DNA from 3 places in the uncultured Psychrobacillus sp. genome. Region 3 is predicted to be linked to each of the others. Evidence: riboswitches for the same ligand, from Rfam matches in the RefSeq annotation. Region 3 holds a riboswitch; each other region holds the start of a gene.
What was found. A riboswitch is a leader RNA that binds a small molecule or an ion and turns the genes downstream of it on or off. The one in region 3 is predicted to bind lysine.
Positions count from the first base shown of each region.

Region 1 (7,870 bases), on a different contig from region 3:
CGGTTTTTTTAAACAGGTGATGAGATGAACGAACTTATACAACAAAAGTGTGCAATTTTGCCAGATCAACCAGGCTGTTATTTAATGAAGGATCGACAAGGCGTCATTATATATGTAGGTAAAGCAAAAATATTAAAAAATCGTGTACGATCTTATTTTACGGGATCACATGACGGAAAAACTCAAAGATTAGTACAAGAAATAGTCGACTTCGAATATATCGTTACATCGTCCGAGTTAGAGGCACTAATTTTAGAACTCCATCTCATTAAGAAGCATGATCCAAAATACAATGTCATGCTTAAGGACGATAAAACGTATCCATATATAAAAATTACTGCGGAAAAGAATCCTAAGCTCATCATTACGAGACAAGTAAAAAAGGATAAGGGTAAATATTTTGGACCATATCCAAATTCTCATTCTGCTCATGAAACAAAAAAATTACTGGATAGATTATATCCATTAAGAAAGTGTCAAAAGCTACCTAGCCAAGTTTGCTTGTATTATCATATCGGACAATGCCTTGCCCCTTGTGTGAAAGAAATTGAAGAGGCAACGTACACCGAAATTATTCATGAAATCTCTAGTTTTTTAAACGGTGGCCATGCAGCGGTCAAGAAAGAGCTAACTGAAAAAATGAATGCAGCAGCAGAACAGCTGGAGTTTGAACGTGCAAAAGAGTACCGCGATCAAATAGCACATATTGATCAAGTGATGGAAAAACAAAAAATGACGATGAATGATTTCACAAATCGTGATATTTTCGGATACACAGTAGATAAAGGATGGATGTGTGTCCAAGTGTTTTTTGTACGTCAAGGAAAGTTGATAGAAAGAGATGTTTCTCTTTTCCCAATTTACCGTGACCCGGAGGAAGAATTTCTTACCTTTTTAGGTCAGTTCTACTCCAAACCAGAGCATATTAAACCTAAGGAAATATTTGTACCTAATACGACTGATTTAGAGTTAGCCTCTGAGTTGTTGGAAATGAAGGTTATTATTCCTCGAAAGGGTTCCAAAAAGAACCTAGTGGATTTAGCGCAAAAAAATGCTGCGATAGCTTTGAAAGAAAAGTTCCATTTAATTGAACGACAAGAGGAAAGAACTGTAGGGGCAGTAGAAGAACTAGGTAGTCTTATGGGAATTGCTATGCCAAGTAGAATTGAGGCCTTTGATAATTCTCATATTCACGGTACCGATGCGGTTTCTGCCATGGTTGTATTCGTTGATGGCAGAGCATACAAAAAAGACTATCGGAAGTATAAAACGAAAACTGCAGCAAAGCATGATGACTATGGCGCTATGCGTGAGGTCGTTCGTAGACGTTACACTCGTGTGCTAAAAGAGAGATTGCCTCTACCGGATTTAATCATTATTGATGGAGGTAAAGGACAAATAGAAGTAGCGAGAGAAATTATAGAGGATGAACTTGGCTTAGATATTCCAATTGCAGGACTAGCGAAAGATGCCAAACATCAAACATCCTCCTTGTTATATGGTGACCCATTAGCGATTATCCCGATGAAAAGAACAAGTGAAGCATTCTATCTTCTTCAAAGAATTCAAGATGAGGTCCATCGATTTGCAATTACTTTCCATCGACAACAGAGAGGGAAGCATACAATTGCCTCCTCGTTAGATGGAATTGAAGGAATAGGTCCAAAACGTAAGAAAATGCTTCTTAAGCATTTTGGCTCCCTCAAACGAATGCAAGCTGCATCACGAGAAGAACTAATAGAATCTGGACTCCCTAGTAAATTAGCAGATAATCTAATGGCTCATTTTCAGAAAAATTTATTGTCTTCTGAATAATCTTATGTTATCTTTAAAACAATTTAATATTCACTATTCAAACAGTGAAGGTAGAGGTGCGAATTGCAAGAGTACTAATCGTGAGGATGAAAGATCCTACGACCGATTAGGAAAGGGTTGTTCGCCGAAACGTAGAAAAGCTTTTCCTTTCCTATGTTGGTTCTGTATTTAAGAGATGCAGGACTGTCAGAATATATATTCTGGAGGGCTATCTCACATGGGCAATCATTGTTGACCGTGTATGAGAAGAGTTAGCTTTCCGCAAATATGTGGAAAGCTTTTTTTATTGTTTAGGAAATTATAGATTATGAACCTGTGGATAAGTTGATGTCTAGCGCAAGCAGCCTTGCCCCTCGGGGTCAAATGGATAAAAGCTACGGTGGCTGAGGAATTGCCTCCTCGCTTTTCTCCATTTGCCTGTCGGGGCAGGGAGAGGCGCTTGCGCTTTTGTTGTCCGCTCAAGGAGATAAAGGGGAGATAGGTAAATGAGTAAAATTGTGATGAAATTTGGCGGAACCTCTGTAGGCTCCATGGAGTTAATTAGTAACGTAGCAAAAAGGGTACAATTAGAAAAGGAGAAAGGACATGATATCGTCGTAGTTGTATCTGCCATGGGAAAAACAACAGATGACTTAGCGGAAATGGCTAGTAAAATCACTAACAATCCAACAAAAAGAGAAATGGATATGTTGCTTGCTACAGGAGAACAAGTGACTATGTCCTTACTAGCTATTCAGTTAAATGCACTTGGAGTAGAGACGATATCTTTGACGGGTTGGCAAGCTGGCATCGTTACAGATGAAGTACATAGAAATTCAAAAATTAAGCAATTGGATGGCCAGAAGATAAATGAGCATTTAATGGCTAATCGAGTAGTAATTGTGGCCGGCTTTCAAGGTATGTCGGAATTAGGGGAGATTACTACTTTAGGGAGAGGAGGGTCAGACACTACAGCCGTCGCCATAGCTGCAGCTATCGGAGCAGACATTTGTGATATTTATACGGATGTAGATGGTGTTTATACGTCAGATCCACGCTACGTATCTCATGCAAGAAAACTAGAACAGCTAGAATATGATGAGATGCTGGAGTTAGCTCATTTAGGAGCTGGAGTGCTGCACCCAAGAGCAGTGGAATTCGCAAAAAACTATAAGATTCCATTACGAGTACGTTCAAGCTATGAAGAAACGGAAGGAACCATTTTAAAGGAGGAAGTAGATGTGGAGAATAATTTAGTAGTACGAGGGGTAGCTTTTGAATCAGATATTGTACGTTTAACGATTGAGTATACAGTGCCTTTTAATGGTTCACTCGCTTCCATATTTACTACCCTTGCCAATAACCATATTGATGTAGATATTATTGTCCAGTCGATTGTCGAAGGAATGAAGCCTACCGTTTCCTTTTCTATAAAAAAAGAATCTCTTTCGGAAGCAATTCACGTTTTAGAGAAAACGAAACAGAATCTAGGTTTTACCTTTGCAGATTTTGAGGTGGGTTTAGCTAAGGTATCTATTGTAGGTTCAGGGATGGTATCTAATCCTGGTGTCGCTGCACAAATGTTCGACCGATTAAGCAAGGAAAACATACCAGTTAAAATGGTTAGTACCTCAGAAATAAAGGTTTCAGTTGTAGTGCCTCAAGGCAATATGATTCAAGCAGCGAATGCACTCCATGATGAATTTGATTTGGCTATAAATTAAGTATAATTATAGGCTATGTTAAAGGGCAGGGTTGATTTATGATACTAAGAAATCTTAAATCAGAGAGTAGAATTGATTTTTCGCCCCAGCCTGACGCTTTCCTCGGGGTAAGCGATAAGCCACCACCCACAGCAATCGCGCGTGTTTGTGATGGCTTATCTGTCTCCCTCATCCCGTAGGAATCGCCGTCTGGTGCTTCAATGAATTAATGGGAACAGCTTTAATGCATGGATAAGTGCTTATAAATTTACTCGCATAAACAAAGCTTAAAACTGTCACCAACCCCAATTTCACAATCTATTTATGTTCTTAATAGCCATTTGAAAGTTCCTTTGTTTATGTTTAAAGTCACTATTAAAAGAATTGTTAGTCAAAATCAACCAATAACTTTAACAAAGCTTTATTAAAAAAAGAGAGGAAGATGGAAATTGCTCCATCCTCCTCTTTATGTATCTTTAGCGTTTACTTTTTAAGTCCCATTTAATATGGAAGGTGACCAACCCAGTTTTTTTTACAAACTCATCATAGCATTCAGTTTCATAGCCATCTATTTTTTGCTTCTGCTCTGCGAGAAAGCCAGCCTCTAATCGGTGACATCTATTAATTCCACTTTGAGGAAGATTGTATGTTTCTAGCGTGTAATAGGCCGAATCTTTTGATGTTTTATCTAACTCAAGCCTTCCCCAGCCAGCCTCTTGGAAGAAAGAGATGGCTTCTTCCATTGAATAGAGTGGAAACTTTCGAGCAAGGTCCTTACCTGCCCAGTACAATATTTCTTTTTCATGTTTTCCGAGAATAGAAGTGAGCACGTGATCTCTTATTATTTCATATCCAAAGGAAGTTACATGTGAATGTTCTCTTTCATTCAAACAGCAACCCTTCTTTCCAAAGATAAATAAAAACTATAATCTATTCTAGCATAAAATATTTTCACTGGGAGAGAATACTTTGTGAAAAAATAAACTAATCATTATATAGGTGAGTGTCAGAAAGATGAACAAAATCAGGAAACATACCTTGACGCTCTAAAATGTTGAGAGTACAATGGATATGTCATAAATTCGTAACAAGAAGGTGTGAACATGTGATGATTTATTATTCTATTACAATAGTTTAATCATCGCTAATTGGAAATTTGAGGGGGGTTACTGTTTTGTCGAAAGATCGCGAATTTTTCATGCGTCGATTACATTCTTTACTTGGTATTATTCCAGTTGGATTATTTCTGGCGCAACATTTAGTAGTAAACCATTTTGCTACAAGAGGTGAAGAAGCCTTTAACACGGCATCACATTTCATGGAGAGTCTACCTTTTAGACTAATGCTGGAAGTGTTTGTAATTTATATTCCTTTGTTGTTCCATGCATTCTATGGTATCTATATTGCATTTACTGTTAAGTACAATCCTAACAGATACGGTACTCTAAGAAACTGGTTGTTTATTTTACAACGTTTTACTGGAATATTCCTTGTTGTGTTTATCGCATGGCATGTATTTGAAACACGTTTCCAAGCTGCAATTGGAGCTAAGGAAGTTAACTTTAACATGATGAATGAAATTTTATCAAACCCATGGATGTTAGCTTTTTATATTGTAGGTGTAATTTCTGCAACCTTCCATTTAGCTAACGGTATCTGGTCATTCCTTGTAAGCTGGGGAATCACTCAATCACCAAAATCTCAAAGAATTTCAACTTATGTAACATTAGTAATCTTCTTAGCGTTATCTGTAGTTGGTGTACAAGCACTTTTAGCATTCGTATAAGACCCTTCTACACCTAAGCTACTATAAATTTAAGGAGTGAAATAGCATGGCAAAAAATAAACTTATTGTTGTCGGCGGTGGATTAGCCGGATTAATGGCAACAATGAAAGCTGCCGAAGAAGGCACACAAGTAGATCTATTCTCATTAGTTCCTGTTAAACGCTCACACTCTGTATGTGCACAAGGCGGTATTAACGGGGCTGTAAATACAAAAGGTGAAGGGGATTCACCTGCAGTTCATTTAGATGATACTGTTTATGGTGGAGACTTTTTAGCAAACCAACCTCCTGTTAAGGCAATGGCAGACGCTGCTCCAGGAATCATTCATTTGTTTGACCGTATGGGAGTTATGTTCAACCGTACACCAGAAGGTCTATTAGATTTCCGTCGTTTCGGAGGAACTTTAATGCACCGTACAGCATTTGCTGGTGCAACAACTGGTCAACAGTTACTTTATGCGCTTGACGAACAAGTTCGTCGCTTTGAAGTAGAAGGTCTAGTAACAAAATACGAAGGATGGGAATTCCTAGGTATTATCAAAGACCACGAGGGTGCTTGTCGCGGTATTAAAGCGCAAAACCTTAACTCATCAGAAATCCGTGCTTTCCGTGGAGACGCTGTAATCATGGCTACTGGTGGTCCTGGGATCATTTTTGGTAAAACAACTAACTCTATTATTAATACAGGATCTGCTGCAAGTATCGTTTACCAACAAGGCGCTTACTATGCAAACGGAGAATTTATCCAAATTCACCCAACGGCAATTCCTGGAGATGACAAGCTTCGTCTGATGTCAGAATCAGCTCGTGGTGAGGGTGGTCGTATTTGGACGTACAAAGACGGTAAACCTTGGTATTTCCTAGAAGAAAAGTATCCTGCTTACGGTAACCTAGTACCACGTGATATCGCTACTCGTGAAATCTTTGACGTTTGCGTTAATCAAAAATTAGGTATTAACGGCGAAAACATGGTATATCTAGATCTTTCTCATAAAGATCCACATGAATTAGACGTAAAACTTGGTGGAATCATTGAAATCTACGAGAAATTTACTGGGGACGACCCTCGTAAAGTTCCTATGAAAATTTTCCCTGCTGTTCATTATTCAATGGGTGGATTATGGGTAGATTATGATCAAATGACGAACATCCCTGGTCTATTTGCTGCTGGCGAATGTGACTATTCTCAACATGGAGCTAACCGTTTAGGAGCTAACTCATTACTTTCAGCTGTATTTGGTGGAAGCGTGGCTGGTCCTAATGCTGTTAAATACATGAAAGGGCTTTCCACTCATGCAGAAGACTTAGATGATTCTATTTATGAAAATGAAGTGAAGCTTGAGCAAGAAAAATGGGAGCAAACACTAGCTATGAAAGGTACAGAAAACGCTTACCTTTTACATAAAGAGCTAGGTGAGTGGATGACTGATAACGTAACAGTAGTTCGCTACAACGACAAGCTAGAGGAAACTGACAGAAAAATTCAAGAGTTAATGGAAAGATACGAAAACATTAACATGGATGATACGCAACGCTGGTCAAACCAAGGCGCATCATTTACTCGTCAATTGAAAAATATGTTATACTTAGCACGTGTTATCACGTTAGGAGCACTTCAACGTAATGAAAGCCGTGGAGCACATTACAAACCTGATTTCCCAGAACGTAATGACGAAGAATTCATGAAAACTACTATGGCTAAGTTTGATCCAGCTACAGGGGCTCCAATTATTCATTATGAAGATATTGATATATCTCTTGTTGCTCCTCGTAAACGTGATTACTCATCATCGAAAGGAGCAAAATAATCATGGTGACGGCAACAGAAACCAAAAAGGTTCAAATAGAAATTTACCGTCAAGATACTCCTGAATCCAAACCCTACTGGGAAAAATTCGAAGTAAATTGGCGTCCAAATATGAATGTAATTTCTGCATTAATGGAAATTCGTCAAAGACCAGTTAACACAGATGGTAAAGCTACTACTCCTGTAACATGGGACATGAACTGCTTAGAGGAAGTATGTGGTGCATGTTCAATGGTTATTAATGGTCGTCCACGTCAATCTTGTTCAACACTTATTGATCAATTGACTCAACCGATTACATTAGCACCTATGAGCACTTTCCCTGTCGTACGTGACCTTCAAGTAGATAGAAGCCGTATGTTTGATGCTTTGAAAAAAGTTAAAGCATGGGTTCCAATTGATGGTTCTTATGACCTTGGTGAAGGTCCACGTATGCCAGAGCGTAAACGTCAATGGGCTTATGAATTGTCTAAATGTATGACTTGTGGTGTATGTTTAGAGGCTTGTCCAAACGTAAATGATAATGCTTCATTTATCGGACCAGCTCCGCTTTCACAAGTTCGTTTGTTCAATGCGCATCCAACTGGAGCTATGAATAAAGACGAGCGTTTAAATGCGATCATGGGAGATGGAGGCCTTGCAAACTGTGGTAACGCACAAAACTGTGTAGTTGCATGTCCAAAAGGTATTCCACTTACAACTTCTATCGCTGCATTAAACCGTGATACTACAGTTCAAATGTTTAGAAACTTCTTCGGAAGCGACAACATGGTAGACTAAT
Region 1 is NZ_CALIED010000079.1:130-7,999, reverse strand. Features, by position in the region: gene uvrC (excinuclease ABC subunit UvrC) at 25-1,815, shown strand; lysine riboswitch at 1,859-2,034, shown strand; gene Q0371_RS16545 (aspartate kinase) at 2,301-3,518, shown strand; gene Q0371_RS16540 (YslB family protein) at 3,974-4,387, opposite strand; gene Q0371_RS16535 (succinate dehydrogenase cytochrome b558 subunit) at 4,672-5,283, shown strand; gene sdhA (succinate dehydrogenase flavoprotein subunit) at 5,330-7,090, shown strand; gene sdhB (succinate dehydrogenase iron-sulfur subunit) at 7,093-7,869, shown strand.
Region 1: another riboswitch for lysine. It lies ahead of Q0371_RS16545 (aspartate kinase); the one in region 3 lies ahead of Q0371_RS04560 (Na+/H+ antiporter NhaC family protein).

Region 2 (7,870 bases), on a different contig from region 3:
TGTAATTAAAAAAAGGTGATTGAGCCACTGTATCAAACTGTATTCTTGCTCCGTATTGGGTAGCCAATGTAATTGCATCCTGCGGGCTAAAGGTCTCTGCAATTTGCCCAGCTTCATGAGGAATTCTCCAGTCTCTTGCATATATTTGAAAGCCTAAAAATAGTTTGTCTGCAGGAATAACAGTTAAAGCATATTCTACTACCTTTTTCATTTGATTGACGGGGGAAATCGCTTGAGGAGATGCACCGCGCCAACCCCATTCATACGTCATTAGGATCACAAAGTCTGCAATTCTTCCATGTGCTTCATAATCATGTGCTTCATATAGCAAGCCGGATTGAGTCTCGCTAACTTTAGGAGCAACTGCAGTAGAAACAAAGTACCCTTTAGGATGAAGTGTATCGACTGTTAGCTGGAGAAAGGAGGTATAAGCATCTCTGTCTTCTGGTAATACGTTTTCCAAGTCAATATTCAATCCTCTATAACCCTTATCCTCCATAATCTGAATAACGTTTGTCATCAATTTCTTTAATATATCTGGATTAGAGAAAATGACATGCATGAGATTAGTTCCAGCCTCAGTAGATGAAAAATTGGTGATCACCATCATTGGTACAATATTGTCGGTAACAGCTGCTTCTATTAACAGTTCGTCCTGTAAGGGCTCTAAATCACCACTTTCTGTAAGCTTGTAAGCAAAGGGACTAATATAGGTGAGTAGAGATTGAAGACTGTTTACCGTCTGGACGGCATCCTCTTCTTTCTGATAGGTATAGGCGTTCACTTCGACTAATGGCTTGACTCTAGGAATGATTAGTTGTGTTCCTGGATATAGGAGGCCAGGCGTTTGTATTTTATTTTGATTAATAAGTGCTTGAATAGTTGTTCCATAAAGGCTAGCAATTTGTCGTAGTGTTTCACCAGGCTGCACAACATGAATGATAGGAGGAATAAAAATTCGCTCACCAGGATATAAAAGATTTGGATTTGCTAGTCTGTTAGAAAGAAGAATAGTTTGTTCCGTTATACCATACTGTTGGGCGATTGACCAAAGAGTTTCGCCAGTTTGAACTGTATGATAGACTCCATAAATAGGAATAATAAGCGATTGACCAACCAATAGAGTATTTGGGTCAGGTAATTGGTTCGCTTGTAAAATGGCATTTATATCTATTTGGTACCGATTAGCAATTTCCCAAAGCGTATCTCCATTATTAACGACATATATAATCAATGGGCAGCTCCTTTTTTCTTAGGTTTACTAAAGCATATGTTTAGTTAACCGAATATAAATGTAGAACTTATACTTTTTTAAAATTCTCCTATTTATTTTTTCTAAGGGATGGCCTGTCTGAATGAAATAAGGATTAAAAAATTTCTTGATTACCGCAATATATGTAGTGAATCACAAATTTCTTTGTACTTAATATGTTAAAGGGTCTTTTAAAGAAATTATGATTTTGATTTCAATAACTAAACCATATTCGATTTATCGGATATGGTTTTTTCAATTGTATTTATTACATAAATTCTTTTAGAAAAGCCAAGCTAGTGAAAAAGCTAGGAGTGTGAGAGAAGCAAATGGAAGATTATACAGCAGGAGATATTGTTTACGTTTTTTATCGGAACCCCCATATCCAAAGTGTCGCTAACGTTCAATCAGCGGCAGTAGTAAATGATCCAGATAACCCGGATGGACTGGCTGTTTTTGTTTATGAAACGTATTATCCTTTAACAGCTGATTTGGCTATTTATACAAGCGCCTATGAAGCAGAGCAAGCGTATCGTCACTATTTTCAATAATGGAGGTTGAACATGAGAAAACCTTTTACACCTCAGCTTGTGTATTTTGAGCCTAAGGCACTTGATTATCCACTAGGTAGAGAACTGAAAGAAAAGTTTGAGAAGATGGGGAAAGAAATTCATTATACGACCTCTCATAACCAAATACGTAACCTTCCTGGAGATAATGACTTTCAAAAATACCGCATAGCTAAGTCTACGCTAGTTGTAGGAATCAGAAAAACCCTGAAATTTGATTCCTCTAAGCCTTCTGCGGAATATGCCATTCCTTTTGCTACTGGTTGCATGGGACATTGCCATTATTGCTATTTACAAACAACCATGGGAACCAAACCTTATATCCGTACATATGTGAATGTAGAGGAAATTCTCGGAGCCGCTGATAAGTATATGGAAGAACGTGCACCGGAGATCACAAGATTCGAAGCATCCTGTACCTCTGACATTGTAGGAATAGACCATTTAACTCATACCTTAAAAAGAGCGATTGAACATTTTGGTAAATCGGAATTCGGTAGACTGCGATTCGTGACGAAATTTCACTTTGTAGATCATTTATTAGATGCGAAGCATAATGGAAAGACCAGATTTCGCTTTAGTGTAAATGCGGATTATGTGATTAAAAATTTTGAGCCTGGTACTTCTCCATTAGACAAGAGGATTGAGGCTGCAGGGAAGGTTGCAAGAGCAGGATATCCACTTGGGTTTATTGTCGCTCCTATATATCTTCATGAAGGCTGGAAAGAAGGGTATTATCATATGTTTGAACGATTAGATGCAGAGCTTCCAAAGGATGCACGAGATGATATTACCTTTGAATTCATCCAGCATCGTTTTACGAAGCCTGCTAAAAAGGTGATCGAAAAAAACTACCCAATGACTAAGCTTGAACTGGACGAAGAATCCCGAAGAATAAAATGGGGGAAGTATGGTATAGGAAAATACATTTATCAAAAAGAAGAAGAGGAAGACATCAAAGAGCATCTATATAGTTATATGGAAAAGTTCTTTCCTAATGCAAAATTTGAATACTTTACTTAAAAAAACAGCCCGGTTCTTCACAGAATCGGGCTGTTTAAATGAAGCTTGAGTAATTGATTAAAGAGATTACAACCTATTTTAGAAAGTTACTTCTTCCTCATTATAAAACTTAAATGTCTCCCAGTATTTCTATCCTCTCGGTAAGAGAAGCCATCTGGACTTAAAAAAGTACATGTGCGATCTATCGAAATCTGTTCAAGCGGTATACCAGCCAGTTCACACTGCTTTTGAACGGTCAATTGGTTATCGATATGATATTTGCCTGTTTCTTCTCTGTAATACATAAAGTCATCTGCATACCCTAGGTTCTTAAATTTTGTGTAGACATCCTCATCCACTTCAAACTTTTCTTGGCTTAGTGCAGTGCCTATTTGTACGTGAAAATCAGCTGGGTTACATTGTTCGTGTGTTTTCAGATGCTCAAATAGCTGACTTGTAATTTCCTTGATGGTTCCTTGCCAACCAGAGTGAATGACTCCAATAAGTCCATTAGTTTCATTATAAAAAATGACTGGTACGCAATCTGCTGTAAAACTGCATAATAATAGGTTTGGTTCAAATGTGTAAAGAGCGTCTGTGTCTTTAATAGCGGTTTCCAAAAGCGTTGCTCCATGCCCTTTATCAATCGCGGTCACTTTATAGAAATTTGCACTATGGGTTTGATTGGCACAAACAAAATCTTCTAAACTGCAATTGAGCTGGTCTGCTAATTTCTTGCGATTTTCTAGTATGTGTAAGGGATTTTCACAGATGTGTAAGGCCATATTGTTCTCTTCCCGGGCAGTAGGGTCTTTCATAGTTGTTCCAGAGAGGAAACGTTCGTTGTTTAAATAATTTTTAATATTCATGTAATCACCTATTTTTAATATATCTTAAACACTCATTGTTGTATAGGACAGTAGACTTAACTCAACCTTTAAAAAAACAGAAAAATTATAAAAAGAATTTGTATTTAGAGGAATTTTCCTCCTTGAATATTTCAAAAGTGTTACCTTTGAACCAGTTATTTTTCCCGTACTATCAAGCTTTCTCTTCTATTTGTTCTCCTTTGTAATCTAACTGTAAAATTACATCCAATTATTAAGGGATGATTTATAGGACTTTTTTATTTTACTATATTAATAGAGTAAAAAAAGAAAGGAAGATTACCTTGTTTAAAACTAAATTAAAAGTTGCTGCAGTAGCAGTCGCAATTTCTTTATTATTACCACTAACTGCATTTGCAGCTAATACCTATACAGTTGTATCAGGAGATTCTCTTTGGAAAATAGCAGTAAAAACACAAACCGGAGTTTCAGAATTAATTGAGAAAAATCCTCAGTTAGAAAATCCAAATCTTATTTATCCAGGACAAAAAATTAATGTTCCGACAAAAGATTCTTATAACATTGAACAAGATGTAATTAAACTTGTAAATGTGGAAAGAGCAAATGCTGGCCTGTCTCCTTTAAGCTATGACTGGGAGCTAGGAAGAGTGGCACAATATAAATCACAAGATATGCACGATCAAAAATATTTTAGCCATACAAGTCCTGTTTATGGAACTCCATTTACAATGATGAAGAATTTTGGAATTAGCTATAAATCAGCAGGAGAAAATATCGCACAAGGTCAAACGACTGCGAAAGCAGTAGTTAACGCTTGGATGAATAGTGAAGGACATAGAGCCAATATCTTAAACAAAAACTATACTCATATTGGGGTAGGTTACGTGAAAGACGGAAACTATTGGACTCAAATGTTTATACAAAAATAATTGATTTAGGGTGGGAATGACGACGTAAGTGTTGTCATTTCCACTCTTTTAGTTTACGGCCTATGTCTGCCCTTCAAAGTGTAGATGTAGGCTATTTTCATTTCTGTTTATGTTCCATGTGAAACTTTTCCTTCGATATCAACAATACAAAAAAGAAATAAATAAAGTCTGCAAAAGGAAACGGTCTACACTCTCGTTTCCTTTTCTTTTTGATATTAAGTGAAACCTTAGTTATCTTTTTCCGTATTAGATGATAAATACTTACAATGTTATAAATTGGAGGTAAACAGATCTATGAATGTAGAGAAATTTATATCGCCCGAAAATTTTGGAGAAGTATTCCTATATGGAAACCATGAAGAAATTTATAACCAATGCGTCAAAGAATTTAAAGAGCTAGTATCACTGGACCAATTTATTGATTTAGCCATTTCCTTTAATCAGGAGGTTGAAAGCTACCAAATGATTAAAAAGACCGAGATTGGTTATTCAACTCAGTATTTATGGTTAGATAACAATAAGGAGAGAATAGTTAGTGTAACCTTTGATACGGCTAACTACATCCAGGGCATAGTATTAAAACCTTATGTAACCTTCCCCAAAAGCGATCAACGTTACACCAAAAATAAATATATGATGCCTATTAAAGAAGAATGGTTTGTTTTCTGGGGTGGGACGAATGAATTTCTTAACTATCATTACGTTTATGAATCTCAGCGCTATGCATATGATTTAGTGAAGATGAAGAATGGTCAGACGTATAAGGGTAATAGATTACTTAATGAAAGTTACTATGCTTTTGATAAAGAGGTAGTTGCGCCAGCAGACGGTAAGGTAGTAAAGGTTATGAATGATATTGTAGATAATATTCCCGGAGAAATGAATGAAAAAGAACCAGCCGGAAACTATGTCATTTTGGAGCATGAAAATAGAGAATATAGCTTGCTTGCGCATTTCAAACAATATTCTATAGTAGTAAAAGAAGGAGACGCGGTGAAGCAGGGACAAACAATTGGCCTTTGTGGAAATTCTGGAAACTCCTCTGAGCCTCATATACATTTTCAGGTGATGGATTCGTCTGATTATGTGAACTGCCACTCTATACGTATAAGCTTCTATGATGGGATTGAGCCAATTCAAGGCGATACAGTAACGACCTACAAACCGAACGAAAAGTCGAAAATGGATGTCTTTGACAAAGTGGAAAATACATTTACTTTAGCAGATTTTTTCTTATTTATTCCCCGTATTATAGGTTCATTTTTTAAATAAGACTGTTCGTTTCTATTTAGAATGATGAAGTTTAAAAAATAGTAATATTTTGATTAATCAATAGAATGTTTGTTGACAGATGAAAATCTCTATTGTAGACTATGAACAACTAATTGAATATAACCTCGCTTTTATAAGTGAGGTAGAGGCGCGATATTTAACAGTCCTTAGAGGAGCTTGAGAAGCTTAGATACTAAGGAGAAGGAAATGTCGCCGAAGCTTGTAATAAACTCATTATTACATGCTGGGTCTGCAGTGAAGAATTGCAGGACTGTCCGTTATAAACGTCCCGGTTTATAATGGTGTGCTATCTCATGGGGAAAAGTAGAGGATTTAGGGCAACCATACATTATGACCTGAGTCTACCTCAAGTCTTTTTTTGTACGGTTGTCCTTTTTGTATGGTTGCATACATATAATAACTTTAAAAAAGGAGATTACTAGAGATGAAAAAGAGACTATTTACATTCACATTTTTACTATCCATTTTTTTATTGCTTGCTGCTTGTGGAACGAAAGAGGAAGGAAGCGTTGGATCAGCATCTGCCCAAGATACATTTACAGTAGGACTAGAGGCAGGATATGCACCCTTTAACTGGACTCAAATGGATGACAAAAACGGTGGAGTGAAATTGGACGGTAACGCAGAGTATGCTGGTGGATACGATGTAGAAATTGCTAAAAAAATTGCAGAAGGCTTAGGTAAAGAACTGGTAATCGTTAAAACCGAATGGGACGGTCTAGTTCCAGCTTTAACTTCGGGTAAGATTGATGCAATTATTGCTGGAATGTCACCAACAGCAGAGCGTAAAAAAACAATCGATTTCTCTGAAAACTATTATACTTCCAACTTTGTTATGGTTGTAAAAAAGGGCGGAAAATTTGAGGATGCCACTTCCATTCAAGACTTTAATGGAGCAAAAGTTACAGGCCAATTAAATACTTCCCACTACGGAGTGATAGACCAAATTAAAGGTGTAAAAAAACAGCCTGCATCAGATAACTTTCCAGCAATGCGTGTAGCACTGGAATCCGGCATGATCGACGGTTATGTATCTGAACGTCCAGAAGGAATTAGTGCTTCCTCTGCAAATGATAACTTCAGCATGGTTGAATTCGAAGAAGGATTTGTTGCAGATGAAGAAGAAACAGCTGTTGCAGTAGGATTGAAAAAAGGTAGCGATTTAACAGATAAAATAAATGAAATATTAGCAGGAATTTCAGAAGAAGAGCGTCAAGAAATTATGGATAATGCTATTTCCAATCAACCAGCTGCAGAATAAGTATACTAACGGCTGCTAATAAAAGCAGCCGTTTCGTTTTTTTAAAGTACTTACTTCATTGGTTAGTGGATGTTCGAGGCAACAGAATGTGTAAGGAGGAAGACAATGAGTTTAGAATGGATTATCTCCATTATTACCAATAACTGGCCAATGTTTTTGCGTGGAGCAGGAGTAACCCTGTTGATTTCTATTATAGGAACTATTGTAGGAGCAATCATTGGATTATTAGCAGGCGTTATTAGGACCATCCCACTACCTGAAAAGAGGGTAAGTAGATATTTTTTAAAGCTGGTTAATCTTATCCTATCCATCTATATAGAATTCTTCCGAGGGACACCAATGATCGTCCAAGCCATGGTCATCTTTTATGGATCATCACTGGCCTTTGGGTTAGATATGGATCGTTTACTAGCAGCAATTTTTATTGTATCTATTAATACGGGAGCATATATGGCTGAAATTGTTCGTGGGGGAGTTATTTCAATTGATAAGGGACAATTTGAGGCATCACAAGCGATAGGGATGAATCACATTCAAACTATGCTATATGTTGTGTTACCCCAGGTTATCCGTAACATACTTCCAGCAACCGGCAACCAATTCATCATTAATATTAAAGATACCTCTGTTTTAAATGTGATAGGGGTAACGGAATTATATTTCCAAACGAAGTCTGTAGCTGGAAACAACTTCAGATATTTTGAGTCATTCTTTGT
Region 2 is NZ_CALIED010000019.1:64,753-72,622, forward strand. Features, by position in the region: gene Q0371_RS04385 (LysM peptidoglycan-binding domain-containing protein) at 1-1,234, opposite strand, end outside; gene Q0371_RS04390 (transcriptional regulator SplA domain-containing protein) at 1,582-1,803, shown strand; gene splB (spore photoproduct lyase) at 1,816-2,844, shown strand; gene pgeF (peptidoglycan editing factor PgeF) at 2,931-3,692, opposite strand; gene safA (SafA/ExsA family spore coat assembly protein) at 3,995-4,600, shown strand; gene Q0371_RS04410 (M23 family metallopeptidase) at 4,895-5,872, shown strand; lysine riboswitch at 6,008-6,190, shown strand; gene Q0371_RS04415 (transporter substrate-binding domain-containing protein) at 6,318-7,154, shown strand; gene Q0371_RS04420 (amino acid ABC transporter permease) at 7,260-7,870, shown strand, end outside.
Region 2: another riboswitch for lysine. It lies ahead of Q0371_RS04415 (transporter substrate-binding domain-containing protein); the one in region 3 lies ahead of Q0371_RS04560 (Na+/H+ antiporter NhaC family protein).

Region 3 (7,870 bases):
GGCTATATACGATACCTGTCATCCCTGCTGCCTATATTGGCGCTAAGATAGGTGCTAAGCTCAATAAAAAGCTAAACTCGGAAACGCTTGTGACAGCACTTAGAATAGTACTGCTATTGCTAGGAATAAGATCTATTATAGATGGGCTATTTTAATAAAGGCGAGCGATAGCCCGCATAAAAAAGAGGTGAGAAAGCTGAGAGAGACCATTCATATTTATCATACAAATGATTTACATAGTCATTTAGAAAATTGGCCGTCTATCCATCACTTTCTCTCTGAAAGACGTAAAAAGCATGCAAGCGATTCCTCTCTAATATTAGATATCGGTGATCATGTGGATCGCTCGAATATATACACAGAGGGAACACTTGGGAAGGGGAACGTGAAGCTCTTAAATGATGCCCAATATGATTATGCCACGATTGGAAACAATGAAGGAATCACATTGAGTCACGAAGAATTGGATTCGTTATATGAACAGGCTAAATTCGAGGTCATAGTTTCCAATTTTACGGATTTGGAAGGGAATATTCCTAGGTGGGTGAAGCCTTATAAAATTCATCAGACGGCCTCTGGAATTCGAATTGGGATTATAGCTGCTACTGCGGATTATCGTGTTTATTATGAAAAGCTTGGGTGGAGATTGCAGGATCCTCTTCCTAGATTGCAGGCAGTTGCTGAGCAGATTTCTCCTCATGTCGATGTCCTTATTTGTATGTCTCATTTAGGAAAGTCTAAGGATGAAGAGCTATGTGAGCTGATACCGTCTCTGGACTTAATTTTAGGAGCACACACGCATCATTTGTTCGAGGAAGGGAAAATGGTTGGGAATACATTGCAGGCCGCTACAGGGAAATTTGGGATGTATGTGGGCTATGTGAGTCTTGAATATGACCATTCCATGAAAAGAGTTGTTTCTAAACAGGCTGTTGTCTATCCTACAGACGCGTTGCCAGTCCCTCAAAATGCAGGACACACGATGGGAAATTGGGAGCGAATCGGTAAAGAAAAGCTATCTTATCCTGTTTTTACAAGCAATTCCTTGTTAAAAAAAGAGTGGTTCAATGGGTCTGAGTTAGCGAATTTCTTTGGAAAGGCATTGCTAGCATACACGAATGCAGATTGTGCCATGTTCCCTGCAGGAATTTTCTTAAAGGATTTACCGGAGGGACCTGTCACTGCTTGGGATCTACATCAATGCCTGCCTCACCCCATTAATCCATGTATCGTTACATTAAGTGGAGCTGAGCTGCTAGAGGTGATGGAGCTTTCGAAAAACGAAAAATGGCCAAATTTAGAAGTGAAGGGTCTCGGATTTCGTGGTAAGTATTTAGGGGCTATTTTATTTGAACAGGTTGAACAAGATATGCATGGGCAGCTTTTGATTAAAGGTGAGCCATTAACGTTACATCAAACGTACCGGCTGGCGACGCTAGACATGTTTACTTTTGGATTTTTCTTTCCTTCTTTTAAGACCGCGAAGAAACAATATATTATGCCAGAAACTATTCGGGACGTTATAAAATGGTATGGAATAAAGGAAGAGCATAAATGTAGGGCATAATAGACCTCCTCGTTACATAAAAGTAATGAGGAGGTTTTTTCGTTGTTTTATCGCAAAAAGAAGAAGCGTTTCATATTTTTTAGCACTCAACGCAAATTAGCCATCTTTTTAACATGCTTTCTATTGTCAGTGGCTTGGGTATTCTATTATATAAATGCGCAACTAACTCCCACTTACTTACAATATGCTGAAGTGCAAACGAACAAGATTGCATCTATGGTAATAAGTAAGGCGATTAACTCGCGTACGGCAAATGTTCTAGATGTAAACGATATTATTGAAGAGGTTCCTTCGGATAGCAAAAATATGGTCACAACCAAATTCAATACAGAAATTATTAACCGAGTGCTATCTGATACAAATAGTTTAGTACAATCCCATTTAGAACAGGCTGAACAAGGGAATTTATCAAGTCTTCCTTACTTGGATGATATTGAGTATGATAAGCAAACAATGGAAGACCAAGGTGGAGTCGTATTTTTTGTTCCGATGGGGCAAGCAACGAATATACCTTTGATCGGTAACCTTGGTCCGAAAATACCAATTCGATTCCACGTGATCGGAAACGTTCAGTCAAATGTGGTGCCTACTATTACCGAGTTCGGTATTAATAATGCGTATGTAGAAATTAGTATCCACATTAAGGTGAATGTACAAATCATCGTCCCGCTTGCTAGTAAAATGAGTGTAGTGGAACAGAATATACCAGTAGCCATGGGTCTAGTACAAGGGCAGGTTCCTCACATTTATACAGGTGGGGATGGGTCGGCTGCTCCATCGGTGGAGGTACCTATACCGTTACCGGAAGATTAAAAAAACTTCATTTTTCTTAAATTAATGTTAGAATAGATAAAAATGAATAATAAATAGGTAGAGGCCGCATTGCTTAATAGTATGTTACGGGAGGGTGACTCCAAGGATCGTAATAGAAAGGAAGTTTTGCCGAAACTAAGTATGTCTAGTCAAGGATGCTTAGTTGGGGTTATTTTGAACAAGAATAACACTGTCATGTATATGGGGACATATAGATGGGGAGCTACAAAAGTGAAACAAAGTGTTATAACTAAAATTTCATGTATAAGCCAACCTATAAAATACTATAGGTTGGCTTTTCTATTTTCAAGGAGGAACAGTTTTGGAGAATACAATTTTTTCGTTAGTGCCACCGCTATTGGCAATCATCATGGTTTTATTGACAAAAAGGGTCTTGTTATCGTTAGGAGCAGGTATTCTTTCTGCAACCTTACTAGTAGAGGAATTTAGCCCTGTTGGATCTTTGTTAATGTTATGGAATTCCTTTAAAATCTCTTTTTGGGATGGGGGATTAAATGTATATAACATTTATATTTTATTGTTCATTCTCTTGTTAGGTGTAGTTACCGCTTTTGTCAGCCTGTCAGGAGGAAGCACGGCTTTCGCTAATTGGGCGATTAAGCGAATTAAAACGAAAAGAGGCTCTAAACTATTAACAGCCTTTTTAGGAATCATTATTTTTGTGGACGATTATTTTAATGCATTAGCAGTAGGGCAAATTGCAAGACCAATTACGGATTCGCATAAGGTTTCTCGTGCAAAGCTAGCCTATTTCATCGATTCTACATCAGCACCGATATGTGTAATCTCACCAGTTTCTAGCTGGGGAGCATTTTTGATCAGCCAGCTAGGTGTTATTTTCACAACACATGCTGTGACAGAATATACTCCGTTAGAAGCTTTTATCACAATGGCACCAATGAATTTCTATGTTATAGCTACTTTAGCGATGGTGTTCTTTGCCGCATGGACAGATTTTGATCTGTTTGAAATGAAAAAGCATGAAAAACGCGCGAAGGAAACAGGAGTATTATTTGATCCAAATAAAACAAACCCAGGAGATATGGAAGGAGATTTTCCAGACAATCAGTATGGTAAAGTGATCGATTTATTGCTTCCAATCATCTCTTTAGTAGTGGTAACGTTAGGATTGATGTTCTGGACAGGCTATCAGTTGTCTGGAGGAATTTTAGATATTTTTGTCATCTTTGAAAATACAGATGTTCCTTTGTCCTTATTTATAGGTGGATTGGTAGCAAGTATTTTATCCTTCCTGTTGTATGCGCGCCAATTCAAAGTGAACCCAGATGCTAATATGAGCTACGTGTGGAAGGCTTTACGTACAGGTGTTCAATCTATGCTTCCAGCTATTATGATTCTTGTGTTTGCATGGGCATTGTCTTACTTAATCACGGCATTAGAAACAGGTGCATTTTTAGCTACAATCGTTACGGAAAATAATGTTCCGGTAGGTATTATACCAGTTTTAATGTTTGTGTTGACTGCATTTATGGCTTTTGCTACAGGTTCTTCCTGGGGTTCGTTTGGTATCTTGCTTCCTATTGGTGCAAGTATTATCATGGCAATCGATCCGCAGCTATTGCTACCAGTATTAGCAGCAGTATTGGCAGGGGCGGTTTTCGGAGACCATTGTTCACCGATTTCGGACACTACGATCATGTCAGCTACGGGAGCTGGAGTTAATGTCATTGATCATGTGATGACACAGCTGCCTTACGCAATTATTAGTGCAATCATAGCTGCAATCGGATACTTAGTATTAGGATTGACAGGCTCTGTCATGATAGGATTAATAACAGTAGTAGGAATCCTCATTCTATTATTTGGGTTTTGGACCCTTAGTAATAAAAGTGGGAACAAGCATTCTATTTAGCTTTTTTAGAAGGTTGTTTGAATTCAAATAATATGGTACATTGACAACAGTGAAGTCAGATTATTTGAAATGGGGGATGGAATCGTGACATCATGTAAGCCACCAAAAGAACAGCATGAGCGCAAGCCTGAATGGCTCAAAATAAAGCTAAATACGAATGAAGATTATAAAGGCTTAAAAAAACTAATGCGCGAAAACAACTTAAACACTGTGTGTGAAGAGGCAAGATGCCCTAATATTCATGAGTGCTGGGGATCTCGTCGTACTGCTACATTTATGATTCTTGGCGCAGTTTGTACAAGAGCATGTCGCTTCTGTGCAGTAAAGACTGGACTTCCAAATGAACTAGATTTAGCGGAGCCAGAACGTGTGGCAGATTCAGTTGTTATTATGAATCTTAAGCATGCGGTAGTGACGGCTGTAGCAAGGGATGACTTAAAAGATGGCGGATCAGAAGTTTTTGCAGAAACGATCCGTGCAATTCGAAGAAAAAATCCTTTTACTACAATTGAAGTGCTTCCATCGGATATGGGGGGCATTGAGCAAAACATCCGTAACATTATGGATGCGAAGCCAGATATCCTGAATCATAATATTGAAACGGTACGTCGATTAACTCCTAGAGTTAGAGCACGTGCACAATATGACCGTTCTTTAGAATTATTAAAGCGTGCAAAGGAAATGCAGCCAAGCATTCCTACAAAGTCTTCGTTAATGCTAGGTTTAGGGGAAACGTTTGAAGAAATCATTGAGGTTATGGATGATTTACGTGCAAATAACGTTGATATTATGACAATTGGTCAATATTTGCAGCCTACGAAAAAACATTTAAAGGTTCAAAAATATTATTCTCCAGCTGAGTTTGGAGAACTGCGTAAGATAGCAATGAGTAAGGGTTTTTCACATTGTGAGGCAGGCCCACTTGTTAGAAGTAGCTATCATGCAGATGAGCAAGTAAATGCAGCTGCGAAGCAAAGACAGCAACAAGGTGAGGAATTACTAGCTGTTCAAGAGTAATAGCTAATGGATGGTGAATGTATGATAATAGCAGAAGGCTTCACTTATGAAGTAATAGAAGATTACCGTGATGCGTTTAAAGAGGAAGCTTTTTTGGAGCGTTACAGCGAGATTTTAACAAAGTACGATTATATTATGGGAGACTGGGGATATGGTCAGCTTCGCCTAAAAGGATTTTTCGAGGATCGGAACCAAAAGGCAACATTCGATACGAAAATTAGTACGATGAAGGATTATTTGTACGAGTATTGCAATTTTGGCTGTGCTTATTTCCTTGTTAAAAAAACAGGTGTGGCTCCAAAACCAGTAGTTTTAGAGGTAGTAAAAGATAAACAAGAAAACCTTGAGCAGGATCAGTTATGATCTAGCTCAAGGTTTTTTTCTGTAGTAGAGTTATCATGAAAAGTAGGGTTCTGAGTCATAATAATACCCTTTGGCTTTCTGCAGAACAAGCTTCTTGAGGTGAGCAAAGAGAATAAGCTATCAAGACTCAGTTTCGCTGTTATTTTTCTTAAGAATAAGATTAACTTTTTCTACCATTTCAACAATCTCAGGGTGTATTCTATTCTCTTCTTCTAAGATTAAATTAGCTGAATCTATTTCCTTGAACACACCTTGTATTGATTTTAATTGATTCATCTGATCGCTTGTTGGAGGCTTGTTATCGATTTGGTAAAGTAAGCTGATTAAGTCCGCTAAAGAGACATTTAGCTTTGGATTTAGGTCAGTGGCCATCTCCAACAATCTCTCTGCATTACTAATATCCTCTAGCATTGGACCGATGGCCAGCCATCTCTTTTCCTCATCTTGAAGATCTTTCTCACTTTCTTGAATAAAGGAAGCGTTAGTTGTAAAAGCCATGTCTATGAATTGAAATGCTTCCTGAAAAAAGGCATAAGATGCGGTCTCATTATAGTGATTATTTGTGTTTTCTTTCTTATAAAATGTTTCTTTCAAGTATCCGTGTTCATCTTTATCAAATTTGAAACTCTGTACAGTTCTATCAGAGTGCTGCGCTTTAATCATGACGATTAATGGTTTTCTTTCAAAAATGGTTGTACTAAAATCTATATAGCCTAATTGAACATATTCATCAAAAAGAGGATAGGTTTTATCACCGTCTTTAACGACCAACAACCACTTCTGCCCATCATCCCATGCATAACGGCCGTTCTCCATTTTTCCTGCATCTACATGCAATTCAATTATTTCATCTTCACCATCGCCATCGATGTCGATTTTAGTTGTTTTATAAAGTGCAACAGGATACTTTTCAATATCTTTTGCGAGAATCATAGAATAATCTTTATTCACTTCTTCATTCATCGCCAGCTCCAGTGTGGTTTTTTCCTCCTTTAGAGTGTCTTTTTCTAATGAAAGTTGTTCTAGTTGCTTTTTAAGCTTGTTAATTTCGTTGGCTTGATCTGTGTCTGACTGATCAGCGCAACCAACAAGTATACCTATTAAGCATACGATTCCCAGTAAAAGTCCTCTCATTTTATTATTTCCTCCTATATAGCAGTAATAAATATTAATTCTCTATTCTTTTGGTTATACCTCTTTCAATTACCTAATTGAAAGGAAAAAATGATTTCCGCTCATATGAAGGTGATAAGGTTCAAACACAACAAGTTGAGATGCTCAATAATCTTTCCATATCTATGTTTGGAAATATTTAGTGTGTTAATATGATATAAGAGAAATAGTAATCGCTATTAAAATACTGTTTGGAGGAAAGAGAGTGAATTCAAACACTAACCGTTTAGCATACAATGAAACAGAAGTTTATTGGAAGAATTATCAGAGATTTTTTCCTGAAGAGTTGCGTATAAATGACAATAATCTACCTGATGAAGAATGGTGGGTTTGGAATGACTATCATATACATCTAGATCGAATGACTGCTTTGGATTCGAACATTAAAGTTGTTTTACTACATGGTGCAGGTGGAAACGGGCGACTATTGGCTCCCTATGCTCTGATGTTACAAGCATATGGATATGATGTTGTATCTCTAGACCTTCCTCCTTATGGTCTTAGTTACACCGAGTCAGTGAAATCTATGGAATACTATGATTGGATAGAAATAATTTCAGAGTTTATTAAACAGGAATTCAATTGAGACGGTAAGCCAATTGTTTTATTAGGGGCAAGTATCGGAGGCATGCTAGCATATCATGTGGCTAGTATGAGTAAGCAAGTGAAAGGTTTGATTGTTACGACTTTTGTAGATACAAGTAATCAGAGGGTTCGTGATCAAATTGCCCCCAATAAGTTAATTAGCCGACTAGGTAAATTCACGTTGGATCGCTTCCCTCTTGTATTAGATTCGTTTCTGATCTCCGTTTCTAAAGTATCAAGAATGAAGTTAATCACAAATAATTATGAGCTGACGAAACTAATTATTCAAGATTCTCGAGCTGCGGGGACAAAAATTCCTTTGCGATTTCTAAGAACCTTTTTAAATGCGAAACCAATTATTGAACCTGAATATTTTGATGCTTGTCCTATATTACTTGTCCATCCTGAAGTAGATCCGATGACGCCATTTAAATTAAGTGAATCTTTTTATAAACGAC
Region 3 is NZ_CALIED010000020.1:10,894-18,763, reverse strand. Features, by position in the region: gene Q0371_RS04575 (sulfite exporter TauE/SafE family protein) at 1-155, shown strand, start outside; gene Q0371_RS04570 (bifunctional UDP-sugar hydrolase/5'-nucleotidase) at 188-1,567, shown strand; gene yunB (sporulation protein YunB) at 1,610-2,380, shown strand; lysine riboswitch at 2,431-2,614, shown strand; gene Q0371_RS04560 (Na+/H+ antiporter NhaC family protein) at 2,703-4,274, shown strand; gene lipA (lipoyl synthase) at 4,344-5,291, shown strand; gene Q0371_RS04550 (YutD family protein) at 5,313-5,654, shown strand; gene Q0371_RS04545 (hypothetical protein) at 5,775-6,788, opposite strand; gene Q0371_RS04540 (hypothetical protein) at 7,033-7,413, shown strand; gene Q0371_RS04535 (alpha/beta hydrolase) at 7,426-7,870, shown strand, end outside.